One region of the Thermoclostridium stercorarium subsp. stercorarium DSM 8532 genome, then DNA from elsewhere that is predicted to be linked to it. Evidence: predicted binding sites of a transcription regulator. Region 1 holds the regulator's gene; the other holds the start of a gene.
The links. The regulator HrcA, encoded in region 1, represses chaperone genes, less so after heat shock. The targets are predictions, from matches to a motif close to TGTTAGCACTCNNNNNNNNNGAGTGCTAACA.

Region 1 (7,402 bases):
AAGCATACAGGAAAATTGGCTTCAATCGCGCAAGCATTGGGCTTCAGTCGGCAAGCAACAACCTTTTGAGGTTTATGGGGAGAATACACACCGAAGAGATGTTTGAAGAATGCGTGAAACTGCTCAAAGGTTCAGGATTTCATAATATAAATGCCGATGTTATTTTCGGTGTCCCGACCCAGACAATGGAAGACTGGCAGGAAACTGTTGAACTGGTTCTTGAGAAAGGTGTGACCCACGTTTCGGCCTACAGTCTTAAAATCGAAGAGGGCACGCCGTGGCATGAGCTGAATGAAAGGGGAAAACTGCCCGCGGTTGACGAAGATTTGGAAAGGGAAATGTATTATTGGGTAATAAAAAAATTGAAAGATGCAGGTTTTAGGCATTATGAAATTTCAAATTTTGCAAAGCCGGGGTTTGAATGCCGGCATAACCTGAAATACTGGACGAACAGACCTTATTTGGGTTTTGGTTCCGCAGCGCATTCCTATATTGATGACGTCAGATATTCAAATGAAGAAAATCCCTGTGAATATATCGGAAGAATTGCTGAAGGAGTATTACCGGTAGCAAGCAGCGAGTATATCGGGGCCGAAGAGAAACTTTCGGAAAGGTTTATTCTCGGACTGCGACTGGTTGAAGGGGTAAGCCTGAAGGACCTGGAACGGGAATTTGGCAGTGAAGCCCTGAAAAAATATGATGAGACAATAAGAATGCTGGTTGGAAAAAATCTTCTGTGCTTTGAAAATGACATGCTGAGACTGACAAGCCTGGGGCTGGATTTTGCCAATCAGGTGTGGGCTGAGTTCTTAATGTAATGAGGATAAACGTATGAATACTTTCTGTTTTGAAAAAAGCACTACAGGGTATATTTGCCTGTAAGGGCTTTTTTATTATTTCTTCATAAGAAATGTAATTTTTTAACCTTTCATTTGAGATGCCGAAAATTCCCGACAGCCCTGCAAATGGAATAGAATGAGGAAGCTGATTTAACAGAAATCGGTTATGCAGACCGGAAGCTTCCTGTTCACTCGTCGGCTAAAAGAACTCAACCTGAACAACAGGAATAATTAATGAATTTTGCGAATATATAAATACTTAACCTACCTCTTGACAAAAAAAAGACAGGGTGGTATTTTTATTATAGCGTTTAGCACTCAATTGAAGAGAGTGCTAATAAAATTTAAAAGGGATTTTTTGGTGAAGTATTAATAACATATTAATAATATCGCGTTTAAAGTATAAACCGGGTACAGTGGGTATATTATTTTTGTAGAACAGTACTTGCTGAAGTTTCATATATATAGATAGCATTAACCATGTGGATCACTGCAATATACAATAGCCCTTCATGGTTAAAGGTACAGGGCTATTGTATGGAGGTGAGTTTCATTTGGAAACAACGTTAAGTGAACGTAAAAAACAAATATTGAAAACGCTTGTCGATGATTATATAAGAACCGCGCAGCCGGTGGGGTCAAGAACCATTTCAAGAAAGCATGAACTTGGGCTGAGTTCAGCCACGATCCGCAATGAAATGGCTGATTTGGAAGAAATGGGGTATATTTCTCAGCCCCATACGTCTGCGGGCAGGGTTCCCTCCGATAAGGGATACCGTTTTTACGTCGATCATCTGATGCAGGTTCAGGCTCTTAAAATGGAAGAAATAAGGCAGATCAGGGACGCGATTGAGCGTAAGATCAATGAAATAAATACACTTATTCGCCGTGCATCGGATATAATATCCAGTATTACAGGGTATGCGTCGGTTGCGCTTTCTCCCAGCCTTTCAAAGGCGTCGTTGAAGTCGGTACAGGTATTGCCGGTGGATGAGAAAAAGTTACTGATAGTTATAGTGACGAGCGCCGGTGTTGTGAAAAACCACGTTATTCGTGTCAATAATGAAATAGAGATAAATCATGATGCGCTTACGATACTTACAAATTATTTGCAGAAAAAGCTGAACGGACTTATAATTGAGAATATTGAACTTCCACTTATTAATGACGTGCAGACAGAAACCGGTGTTTCGGACGAAATTATAGATCCGGTGATGGAAGGTTTGAAAAAATGCATGCAGGAAGCGGACGACACCGAGCTGATAATGAACGGTATTACAAATCTGCTGAATCATCCTGAATTCAGCGACGTAATAAAGGTTAAGGAATTGTTTGAACTGTTTAATGAACAGCACACCATAAAATCGTTAATGAGTGCTGCAATGAAAAAAGGGAAAATTAATGTACAGATTGGTATGGAAAACGAGCATGAAGTAATGCGGGACTGCAGTGTGGTTACCACCGTTTATAATCTGGGGGATACTGAGCTGGGGACGCTGGGTATAATAGGCCCCACAAGAATGTATTACTCAAGGGTTTTTTCCGCAATGAATTATTTGAGGAACCTGATTAACAGTGAAATACTCAGAATTATAAACGATGAGTAAATAGGTTTATCGTACTATTGATGGATGGAAGGATGAATAAAAAATGATGACAGATGAAAAAAATCTGGGGAAAAATGAGGATTTTGCCGATGAAAATCAGGAGGTAAAAGTGAACACCGAAGAAAACGCGACAAATGAAAAAAGTGAAATTCAAAATGACAAAGTTCAAAACGACGTTGTGGAAGAGAAACCGGCGAATGAAAGCGGACAGGCCGGAAGCGCCGGAAACGACGGTGATAACGGCGGCGAAAAAATGAGCAGAGAGGAAGAACTTCTTGTTCAGAAGGACAAGGAGATTAATGAACTGAAGGAATATCTGCAAAGACTTGCGGCGGAATTTGACAATTACAAGAAAAGGACGAGAAGAGAAAAAGAAAAAATTTATGCTTCATCGGTGGCAGATGTGGTCTCTGCTTTTCTCCCGGTTGTGGACAATATTGAAAGAGCGCTGCAGGCTTCGGAAGGAAGCCTTGAAAGCATTCGCGAAGGCGTTGTAATGATTCACAGGCAGATGATGGATGTATTGGCGAAGCTGGGAGTAAAACCCATTGAAGCAAAGGGTAAGAAATTCAACCCCGATTTCCATGAAGCCATAGCCCATATAGAGGATGAGAGCTATGGCGAAAATGAAATAGTGGAGGAATTCGTAAAGGGATATATATATAATGACGAAACCGTTATACGCCATTCGGTTGTAAAAGTAGCGAACTGAGTGACTTTCTTTGACCTTTCAATATATATAAATTTTATTTTGTTGTAATTAGGAGTGATTGTATGCCGAAAGTAATAGGTATAGATTTGGGAACGACCAACTCATGTGTTGCAGTTATGGAGGGAGGAGAACCTGTAGTTATCCCCAATGCCGAGGGAAACAGGACGACACCTTCCGTTGTTGCCTTTTCGAAAACCGGTGAAAGACTTGTAGGGCAGGTTGCTAAGAGACAGGCAATTACCAATCCCGAAAGGACAATTATATCTATAAAAAGGAAAATGGGGACAAACACAAGGATTAAAATTGACGATAAGGAATACACTCCCCCGGAAATATCCGCAATGATTCTTCAAAAGCTGAAAGCGGATGCCGAGGCTTACCTTGGTGAAAAGGTAACCCAGGCGGTCATTACAGTTCCTGCATATTTCAATGACGCGCAGCGTCAGGCAACAAAGGACGCAGGAAGGATTGCAGGGCTTGAAGTTCTGCGTATAATAAATGAGCCTACGGCTGCGGCTCTGGCTTATGGCCTTGATAAGGAACATGACCAGAAAATCCTTGTTTTTGACCTTGGTGGAGGAACATTCGATGTATCCATACTCGAAATAGGCGACGGCGTTTTTGAAGTGCTGGCTACCAGCGGAAACAACCATCTGGGCGGTGACGACTTTGACCAGAGAATTATAGACTGGATGGCTGAAGAGTTCAAGAAGGAAACCGGAATTGATTTGAGAACCGATAAGATGGCAGCGCAGCGCCTGAAGGAAGCCGCTGAAAAAGCAAAGATTGAATTATCTTCCGTTACCAGCACGAACATAAATCTTCCCTTTATCACCGCTGATGCCAGTGGCCCGAAGCATCTTGACATGACACTTACGCGTGCGAAGTTTGAAGAATTGATAGCAGACCTGATTGAAAAGACAATGGAGCCCACAAGAAGGGCACTGGAAGATGCGGGGCTTAGTCCGGCGGACATAGACAAAGTACTGCTGGTCGGAGGCTCAACAAGAGTTCCCGCGGTTCAGGAAGCCGTCAGGAAATATCTCGGCAAAGAACCTTTCAAAGGCATTAACCCTGATGAATGCGTGGCAATCGGTGCTGCCATTCAGGCTGCGGTGCTTTCGGGAGAAGTAAAAGATCTGCTGCTTCTTGACGTTACGCCCCTTTCACTCGGTATTGAAACCCTTGGCGGCGTGTTTACAAAACTGATTGAACGCAATACCACGATACCCACGAAGAAGAGCCAGATATTTACTACTGCCGCTGACGGACAGACCAGTGTTGATATCCGTGTATACCAGGGTGAAAGGGAAATAGCCGCAGAAAATAAACTGCTTGGTAATTTCCAGCTGACAGGTATACCTCCTGCGCCGAGAGGAGTGCCGCAGATAGAGGTTACTTTCGATATAGACGCAAATGGTATTGTTCATGTATCGGCAAAGGACCTCGGTACGGGTAATGAGCAGAAGATAACAATAACGGCATCTTCAAACCTTTCCGAGGAAGAAATTCAGAGAGCTATCAAAGATGCTGAAAAATACGCCGAAGAAGACAAAAAGAGAAAGGAACTCATTGAAGCAAAGAACAATGCCGATTCAATGATTTATCAGACCGAGAAAACGCTCAGAGAACTGGGCGACAAGGTTGATGCCGCCGACAAGTCAAGGATAGAAACCGAACTGAATAATTTGAGGGAAGTTGTCAAAGGCAACGATGCAGCAGCCATCAAAGCCGCAACAGAAAAACTTTCGCAGGCGTTTTATGCTGTTTCGCAAAAGCTGTATCAGCAAAATCCGGGTGCCGCAGGTGCCGCAGGAGCGGGCGGGTTTAACCCGAATGCCGCGGGGGGAACGGGCAGCGGCGGCGGTCAGGATGATGTGTACGATGCAGACTATAAAGTGGTTGACGATGACAATAAGTAACTTTTCCGAACCACTTTATAAATCCCCATAACCGACAGCAAATTACACTGACCGGTATTTCACGAAAAACGAGTCAAAGGTTTTCCTTTGACTCGTTAATTATGATTATGGGTATTGTTTTTCCCGCAAAACTTAGAGAGTTAGAAAATGTTGAAGGCTTATTTGAAGTATGTTATAATCGATAAGCTACTTTAGCAGACACAACGGCGGCAGGGGGTGATAGGGTGCCCGAACAGAAGAGGGATTATTACGAAATATTGGGAGTAAGCCGTGACGCTGATGAAAACGAAATAAAAAAGGCATACCGGAAACTTGCGAAACAGTATCATCCTGACTTGCATCCCAATGATAAGGAAGCTGAAGCGAAATTTAAAGAAATAAACGAAGCTTATGCGGTTTTAAGCGACCCCCAGAAAAGAAAGCAGTATGACATGTACGGCCATTCCGGCGTTGACGGAACAGGATTTGAAGGTTTCAGTGGTTTCGGAGGGTTTGATTTCGGCTTTGAAGACATTTTCGATACCTTTTTTGGAGGCTCGCCTTTTGGCAGGACTTCTCACAGAAGGTCGGCTCCCAAAAGGGGTAGCGATTTAAAATATACTCTTGAAATAAGCTTTACTGAGGCTGCATTTGGAACAACGAAAGAAATAAATGTTACAAGGATGCAGTTATGCAATGTGTGTGGCGGTTCGGGCTCAAAACCGGGTACAAGACCCGAAACATGCCGGTATTGTAACGGAACGGGTCAAATCAGGCATGTGCATGCCACGCCTTTTGGTCAAGTGGTGAATATGCGGACGTGTGAGTACTGCCACGGAGAGGGAACGGTAATAACCAATCCGTGCAGTGAATGCCATGGAAGCGGAAGAGTTAAGAAAACATCTAAAATCAGCATAAATATACCCGCAGGAATTGACAACGGGCAGACCATATCCCTGAGAGGTGAGGGCGAACCCGGGTTTAACGGCGGTCCTCCCGGTGACCTGTATGTCAATATCAGAGTTAAACCTCATCCAATTTTTTCAAGAGAAGGCTATGATGTAATCTGTGAAATACCCATTACCTTTACTCAGGCTGCTTTGGGCGCCGAACTGGAGATTCCGACACTGGAAGGCACAATGAAATTCACGATACCCGAAGGAACTCAGACCGGAACGGTTTTCAGGCTGAAAAACAAGGGAATTAAGCATCTGCGTTCCAATGCGAGGGGAGATCAGCTTATAAAGGTACATGTGGAAGTTCCTACAAAACTTTCGGCAAAACAAAAAGAACTGTTGAAGCAGTTTGCTGAAATCAGCGGTGATGAGGTATTTCAGCAGAGAAAATCATTTTTTGAAAAAATGAAGGAATATTTTAACAAATGAAATTTTTAAGAAGAGGGAGTTTTTCTGTGAAGTGGCTTGAAGTGGCGGTTACGGTGGATCCGGAATATCAGGAGATGGTTTCACAGGTTTTGCTGGACCAGGGAGTTCAGGGCCTTGAAATAGTGGATCCGTATGCATTCAGACAGGTTCTTGACGAGAACAGATACCTTGATTATGCCGACGACGGATTAATTGAAAGTTACGGTGAAAAAGTTATAATTAAGGCTTATTTCAGCACCGACAGAGACGCGGAAAAACTGAAAAGTACTCTGAATGATGAGTTCATGCGTTTTTTGGGCCTGATTCCGGGTTATACGCTAAGAATACGTGATGATTCCGAGTGGAAGGATAACTGGAAAAAATATTATAAGACTTTTAAAATATTCGAAAGGGTTGTAATTAAACCAACCTGGGAAGACTACAGTAAAACGGGCGACGAAGTGATTGTGGAGCTGGAACCCGGAATGGCCTTCGGAACAGGGACTCATGAAACAACGCGGATGTGTGCGGAATTTCTTGACGAACTTGTAAAAGGGAATGAAAAAGTTCTGGATTTGGGCTGCGGAACCGGAATTCTGGGTATTATCGCCGCGAAACTCGGAGCGTCGGAAGTCACCTGTGTTGACATAGACGACGCCGCGTATAAAGCATGTATCGAAAATGTCCGAAAGAATCATGTTTCGGATAAAGTGCGCGTAGTATTGGGAGAACTGAAAAATATTGAAACCGAAAAGTACGATATTATAGTTGTCAATATCATTGCCGACGTAATTTTGTCATTGCTGCCCGAATTCAGGAAATACAGCGTTCCTGAAACCAAAATACTGTTGTCGGGTATAATTGCGGACAGGAGAGACGAAATAGCAAATGCCGTAAAAGAGCATGGTTATTGTCTGGTAACCGAAAAAAAACAGGGAGAATGGGTGGCAATGCAGATATGCACAGATTTTTAGTTTCA
Region 2 (7,402 bases), 650 kb from region 1:
TTTTCATAAGTGCCGACTGTATTCTGCCCGCCAGTTTTTTCTGATTTTCGCCGTTGCCGATGGTTTTATAAAAATAATATTCCTTGGCTTTCATTGGTTTTCCGTCAAAAACGGTTATAAGCATGCTTGTAAGTCCTAATTTTCTGAAACCGTTGCTGTTTAAAAGCAGTATGTCGTCATCGGTAAGCTGATTTTCTGAAAAAACCTTGTCCATAAACCTACAGGCGTTTTCATAGGTTTTTTTGACCGAATTTGTCCGCCATTTTGTCTTGTATTTAAAATCGGTGGGGTGAAAACGTCCGGGGTAAACAAAGTCAAAAAGCTTGTATATCGACCAGTCAAACCTTGACAAAACGTTATATATTCCATACTTAAGCAAACGTTTTTTCCAGTCGTATTCCGGTATAAGCTCAACGCGGCGTATACCTTCCTTCAGAACCATGTACTGAACTGCCTCTATGACGTATTTGTCATTATTCCATATGCCATGCTTGCTCCACATCCACTCGGTAAGCTGTCTTTTCTTGAATTCTTCCGGGTATGCGTTTTTCAGAACGGCCAGTACGTCATTGTCAAAAACAGTTTGAAGCATTCCTGAAAGCCGGTTTTTAACAAAAATTTCTCTCAGTTGTTTCAGGTTATATTCGGGAAGTTTGTCAACAGTTATTCCTTCGACATATTCCAGACAATATTTCGTTATGACCTGGCAATTAAGCCGTATACCGGTTTTTTGCTTTTCATTCTGCCAGAAATTTTTCCTGAAAGGCTGACCTTTATCCAAAACATCTCTGTACTCGGCCAGGGCCATTAGCTGTTCCGTATCCATGTCGAACAGGTTTAACATAATCATCCCTCAAACAGAATGAATTATTATGGACGAATTGGAAATAAGCTGTGACTTGAAAACATTTTACAAACATAATAATAGTATTATATAATAATTAAAGGAAAATACGCAAGAATCATGTCTTCCCTGAGGATGTTTTCATAATCTGTTTTGAAAAATACGGCATTTTGACGGATTTGCTTGGAGGGACCTATGGCAGTGGTATATTTCTACGTCCCGGCTGAAAAGGCTGATGATGTTATAGAATGCGGCCTTAAATTATCCGAATGGAAGGACAGGGAACAGCAAACCCCGTGGAATCCGGAACCCCGGGCATGTCTTTGCGCCCGGTTGCACCCGGATGATGATAAGAGAAGCGGGGATCCGCGCTACCGCTGCATAAAAATTAACATTCCTGCTGAAGACTGCGTGGTGGCCGACGGCGATTTGTACAGGCTAAGTATGAAATTTCCCGATCTCAAACAGAAATACATAGGCACAATGGTCCCGCTGAACAGGTACATGTTTGGCTCTTTTCGGAAACCCGAATGCCTTATTTTCACAACTATCCTCGGAGAGCAGATAAGTATATACGGAAAGGGACTGGATGATCCAATTCTTTATGAAAATTCCGAAACACTGTATGTAAATAATATAATTGAACGGTACAATGACAAGTATGACGGAATAAATCAAGCTTTGCTTTACTGTTTTCTTTCGGCGCAGTCACGGAACGGTGTTTTGGAGAATCTTACGCTGGATGACAGTCTGGCATATTTCTCTACAAAAGACCACAATCGGTACGTAACCCTTTCGGTACCCGATTTGAAAAAATACGTCTTGGATTTGATATGAAGGTTTTAAAATGAAGGGCGGAGAAAGAGATTTGAATACTAAAGACAGAATCCTGAAAATGCTTGCCGAAAATAAAGGGAGATTTATATCGGGCGAACAGATAAGCGAGGAACTGGGGATATCCCGTACCGCTGTCTGGAAACACATACTTAAGCTAAGGGAAGAAGGTCACAGAATCCAGTCTGTTAACAGGCTCGGATACCAGCTTGTCAACAGCGGGGACGTTTATGATCGGGGTACAATCCTAAGCAGATTGAATACAAAAATCCTGGGAAAGAACTTATACTTTTACGAAACAATTGACTCCACAAATAACGAACTTAAGAAAATGGCCGCCGAAGGCGCCTGTGAGGGCACGGTGGTCATAGCATTGTGCCAGACCGAAGGGAGGGGAAGAAGAGGAAGAAGGTGGCAGTCGGATGCAGGCTCGGGTATTTATATGTCAGTCCTTCTAAAGCCTGATCTTCCGCCGACCGCAGTCCAGTCCATAACACTTCTGGCATCCAGTGCCGTATGCAAAGTCCTGGAAAAGTATGTTAAAAGCGGATTGGGGATAAAATGGCCGAATGATATTCTTATTAATAACAAAAAAGTATGCGGCATTTTAACTGAAATGACTTCCGAACCCGATAAGGTACAGGCCATTATTCTCGGAATCGGGCTTAATGTCTGGAACAGAGAAGAGGATTTTGGCGACGAGCTGAAACACACGGCCACATCGCTGTGCCTTAACACCGACAGGGAAATCTCACGAACCCAGCTTGTAGTGGAGATTTTGAAGGAACTGGAGGATTTGTACCTTAATTTTGTCGAAAAGGGAAGCAGTGCAAAGTTTATGGATATCTGGAGATGCTTTTCAGTTACGATTGGCCGTGATATCATAGTAATCCAGGGTGAGAACAGATGGCAGGCAAAAGCTCTTGATGTTCTGGACGATGGGAGGCTGCTTGTGGAAACGCCTGACGGAAAACGCCAGACTGTACTTTCCGGAGAGATATCAATACGCAGTTGTGATAATTAAGGCGGTATGTTTTCTTTTCAAATTTCCCGAAAATGAAAATTAATATTTAAAAGGAGTGGACCATGTTGCAGAATAACAAACGTAATGCCGGTCAAGGTAAAAACAACAATAATTTAACCAAGCAGACAAACGCTCAGAAGAATAAGTCCCAGAAGGAAACAGTCCGGGACGGTTTCGCCAAAAAAAGGAATGATCTGCAGAAGAGACCCTCTCAGCGTATCAGTTCCGAGCAGGTTGCGGCAAGAATATCCAATCCCAAGAGGGAAGAAACGATAGAAGACATCAGAATGGACATAGAAAAGCTTGAGAAGGAAATCCAGTTTGAAATCAAGCAAATCCGCAGCACAAAACTTGGGCTTTAGGGGGAATAGCTTTGTTGCTTGCCATTGATGTTGGTAATACCAATACGACCATTGGACTGTTTGAAGGGCACAGTTTGAAATATCACTGGTTTTTTTCCACCGATGTGAATAAAACGGCGGATGAAATAGGTATACTGTTTATTTCACTGTTTCAGCACATTAATGAGGATATACGCTCGGTGAAGGATGTAATTATCTGTTCGGTGGTTCCTCCGGTAATGAATTCACTTATAGGAGCCGTTAGAAAGTACATGCAGAGAAATCCCATAATTGTCGGGCCCGGTACGAAGACAGGCATAAACATACGGTATGAAAATCCCAGGGATGTGGGCGCCGACAAGATAGTGAATGCAGTCAGTGCCGTAAGGCTATACGGGGCCCCTGTGATAGTTGTTGACTTTGGGACGGCTACAACGTTCTGTGCGATTAACGGTAACAGGGATTATCTCGGCGGAGTTATCTGTCCGGGGATCATGATATCGGCCGAGGCTTTGTTTGAAAAGGCGTCAAAGTTGCCCCGCGTGGAAATTGCGAATCCTCTCGGCGTTATTGGCAGAAATACCGTGGCAAGTATTCAGTCGGGGCTTTTTTACGGATATATCGGACAGGTTGAATATATTGTGGCAAAAATAAAGGAGGAAATGAAAGAGGATAATATAAAAGTCGTGGCAACGGGCGGTCTGGCGCGGCTTATTGCGTCCCAGTGCCGGTGTGTGGACGAAATCAATACGCTGCTCACCCTTGAAGGCCTTAGGGAAATATATTATCTGAATGCAAGATAAAAATGCATAACAGTGATTGGAAAGGCGAATATTAAGCATCGGCGGAAAGGACTAAGCTGAAATTTTAAGAAATGGAATTTAAAAACAATAGCTTGATAATTGAAGGAAACTAAAGTAATATAAAGATAATTTGATTTAATTATTAATAAAAACGTTATTTAAGAAAAAATATTTGGTTTATCCGTTTGCTACCGGAAAGAATTATATATAATATTGTATTAGCACTCATTCTTATTGAGTGCTAATAATTATTTAGCCCATATTTTTACATAAGAATACAACCATTAATCCGGTTATCCGGTAAGAAGAGTAAGGAGGGTATATCAAGAATGAATATTAAACCATTAGCTGACAGAGTGGTAGTTAAAATGATTGAAGCAGAAGAAACCACGAAGAGCGGAATAGTACTTCCGGGTTCAGCAAAGGAAAAGCCTCAGATTGCTGAAGTAAAAGCTGTTGGTCCTGGTACCGATGAAGTCAAAATGCATGTTAAAGTGGGCGATAAGGTTCTTATCAGCAAATACGCTGGAACCGAAGTTAAGATTGACGATGTTGAATATACCATTTTAAAGCAAAGCGACATTCTTGCTATAGTTGAATGAGGAGGGAATATTTAATGGCAAAGCAGATTATCTTCGGAGAAGAGGCCAGAAAAGCACTTGAGACAGGTGCCAATAAACTTGCGGATACAGTAAAGGTTACACTTGGACCCAAGGGAAGAAACGTTGTTCTTGAAAAGAAATACGGTTCTCCTTTAATTACCAACGACGGAGTAACCATTGCGAAGGAAATTGAACTTGAAGATCCTTATGAAAATATGGGTGCGCAGCTGGTTAAGGAAGTTGCAACGAAGACAAACGATGTTGCGGGAGACGGTACAACAACGGCAACTCTCTTAGCACAGGCAATTATCCGTGAAGGTTTGAAAAACGTTGCAGCCGGTGCTAACCCGATGATTCTGAAGAAGGGTATCAGCAAGGCTGTTGAAACTGCCGTAAAGGGTATTCAGGAAATCAGTAAGAAAGTAAGCGGCAAGAAAGACATCGCAAGGGTTGCTTCCATTTCGGCCAACGATGAGGAAATCGGAGCATTGATTGCCGATGCGATGGAGAAAGTCTCCAATGACGGCGTTATTACCGTTGAAGAATCCAAGACTGTAAAAACCGAACTGGAAGTTGTAGAAGGAATGCAGTTCGATCGTGGATATATTTCTTCATATATGGTTACCGATACCGATAAAATGGAAGCAGTGCTTGAAGACCCATATATCCTGATTACTGACAAGAAACTTTCCAATGTGCAGGAACTGCTTCCGATACTGGAACAGGTCGTTCAGCAGGGCAAGAAATTGCTGATAATTGCCGAAGATGTTGAAGGCGAAGCATTGGCAACCCTGATACTGAACAAACTGAGAGGAACATTCATCTGCTGCGCGGTGAAGGCTCCGGGATTTGGCGACAGAAGAAAGGAAATGCTGCGTGACATAGCGATTTTAACAGGCGGTCAGGTAATCACCGAGGAGCTTGGCCTCGACCTGAAGGAAGCAACGCTGGATCAGCTGGGCCGTGCCGCAAAGGTGGTTGTGCAGAAGGAAAACACCATTATAGTCGGCGGAGCCGGGGATCAGAAGGCTATCAAAGACAGAATTGCCTCAATTAAGGCACAGATCGAAGAAACCACATCTGATTTTGATCGTGAAAAACTCCAGGAAAGACTTGCAAAACTCTCCGGCGGTGTGGCTGTAATCCGTGTAGGTGCTGCTACCGAAGTTGAAATGAAGGAAAAGAAGCTGAGAATTGAAGACGCTCTTGCAGCTACCCGTGCTGCTGTTGAGGAGGGTATTGTACCCGGCGGCGGTACTGCATTTATTAACGTAATTCCGAAGGTTAAGGAACTTGTTGACACACTCGAAGGCGACGAAAAGACAGGTGCGATGATTATTCTGAAGGCCCTTGAGGAACCAGTTCGCCAGATTGCAATTAATGCAGGTCTTGAGGGTTCGGTTATTGTTGAAAAGGTTAAGAACAGTGAAAAGGGAGTGGGCTTTGACGTATTAACCGAGAAATGCGTTAATATGATTGAAGCAGGTATTGTTGATCCTGCTAAGGTAACACGTACGGCACTTCAGAATGCGGCATCTGTGGCATCCATGGTACTGACCACCGAAAGCCTGGTTGCGGATATTCCTGAAAAAGAACCGCAAATGCCTGGCGGTGGCATGCAGAACATGATGTAATCAGAAGTGAAAAATGAGTAACCGGTATGGACGGTTAAAGCATCCGGGCCTATGGACAGATGGCCCGGGTGCTTTTTTATATCCTGCGGTGCGTTCACAGCCCCGGTTCGCCATATTGCGTTTGCATGCTTTTATGTCATTAATTGACTAATATTACCGTATTTGCGGCATGAAAAAACAGTATGCTATAATTTATTCAATAATTATTTCCGGCAGTGCTTGCAGGGGGGCTGAGTGGTTGGGAGGAGAATTGTTTCCGAAAACATGGCAGGAATTCATGAACAGCTCGGGATACATGCCCGTTGTTATTAATTCCATTGAGCGCCATCTCAATGACAGCTGGTCGAAAACATCAAGCCAGCATGAGTATTATGAAATGGTTTACGCCAAAAAAGGTGTATCTGTTTTTGAAATAGAAGGCACAAAAGTAACGGTAGGACCGAATGACATAATAATTATCAAGCCCCACCGGACACATTCCTTAAGGATTCAGCAGGGAAGCACCTGCGAATTTATTGTTCTGTATTTTTCGTTTACAAAAGGGAACGGCTCCAGTGGCAACAGTTATCCGTCGGAAATACCTATTGAAGATTTCATAAATTTTTATACAGGGCAGCACACCGGGCCTTTTTTGAAACTCAAGGTCAACCAGAAAAATGACATAATAACGCTGCTTAACCGCATTGTTGCCGAGAAGTCCGGAGAGCAGTTCGGAAGTGACTTTCTGATACACCTTTTAATACTTGAGCTTTTTGTTATGATTTCGCGGGTTTTAAAGCTTGAATGGGAACGCAGTATTATTGAAGACAGCCCGCAGCAGAAAGAGCTGGTTAACCTTGCCGTACAGTTTATTCAGAATCACTACGAAAGGGATATTAACCTGCACGATATATGCGGTTACGTTTTTCTGAGCCCAAGCTACTTTACCCGCATTTTTAAAAAAGAGACGGGATATTCCCCGATAAACTTTTTGATTAACACCCGCATTGAAAGGGCAAAAGAATTGCTGGCATGCACCGACGAAAAAGTAAGTGAGATTGCTTTAAGCGTTGGCTTTTCATCTCAGCAGCGGTTTAATGAAGCATTTAAGAAGAATACCGGAATGACACCTCTGGAATACAGAAGAAAAATGCGGGGACGGGTATAGAAATTATACCGAGGAAAGGAAGAGTGTGAGTCAGAAACGATGGCAGACATAGTTTGTCAGAATGTCCACAAATATTACGGCGAAAATCATATCCTGAAAGGGATTTCTTTTGAAATATATGAAGGCGAAAGAGTCGGGCTTTTAGGCAAAAACGGGGCGGGGAAAACCACTCT

Region 2: CST_RS12505 (co-chaperone GroES) is a predicted target of HrcA. The motif match lies at 4,063-4,093, and genes of this name have one in related genera.

Annotation. Positions count from the first base shown of each region.
Region 1 covers NC_020134.1:2,203,411-2,210,812, reverse strand. The annotation lists gene hemW (radical SAM family heme chaperone HemW) at 1-818, shown strand, start outside; gene hrcA (heat-inducible transcriptional repressor HrcA) at 1,394-2,446, shown strand; gene grpE (nucleotide exchange factor GrpE) at 2,490-3,158, shown strand; gene dnaK (molecular chaperone DnaK) at 3,221-5,080, shown strand; gene dnaJ (molecular chaperone DnaJ) at 5,305-6,444, shown strand; gene prmA (50S ribosomal protein L11 methyltransferase) at 6,471-7,397, shown strand; gene CST_RS09490 (16S rRNA (uracil(1498)-N(3))-methyltransferase) at 7,382-7,402, shown strand, end outside.
Region 2 covers NC_020134.1:2,850,712-2,858,113, reverse strand. The annotation lists gene CST_RS12530 (hypothetical protein) at 1-844, opposite strand, end outside; gene CST_RS12525 (hypothetical protein) at 1,040-1,681, shown strand; gene CST_RS12520 (biotin--[acetyl-CoA-carboxylase] ligase) at 1,692-2,702, shown strand; gene CST_RS12515 (hypothetical protein) at 2,765-3,064, shown strand; gene CST_RS12510 (type III pantothenate kinase) at 3,076-3,846, shown strand; gene CST_RS12505 (co-chaperone GroES) at 4,176-4,448, shown strand; gene groL (chaperonin GroEL) at 4,463-6,082, shown strand; gene CST_RS12495 (helix-turn-helix domain-containing protein) at 6,321-7,229, shown strand; gene CST_RS12490 (ABC-F family ATP-binding cassette domain-containing protein) at 7,269-7,402, shown strand, end outside.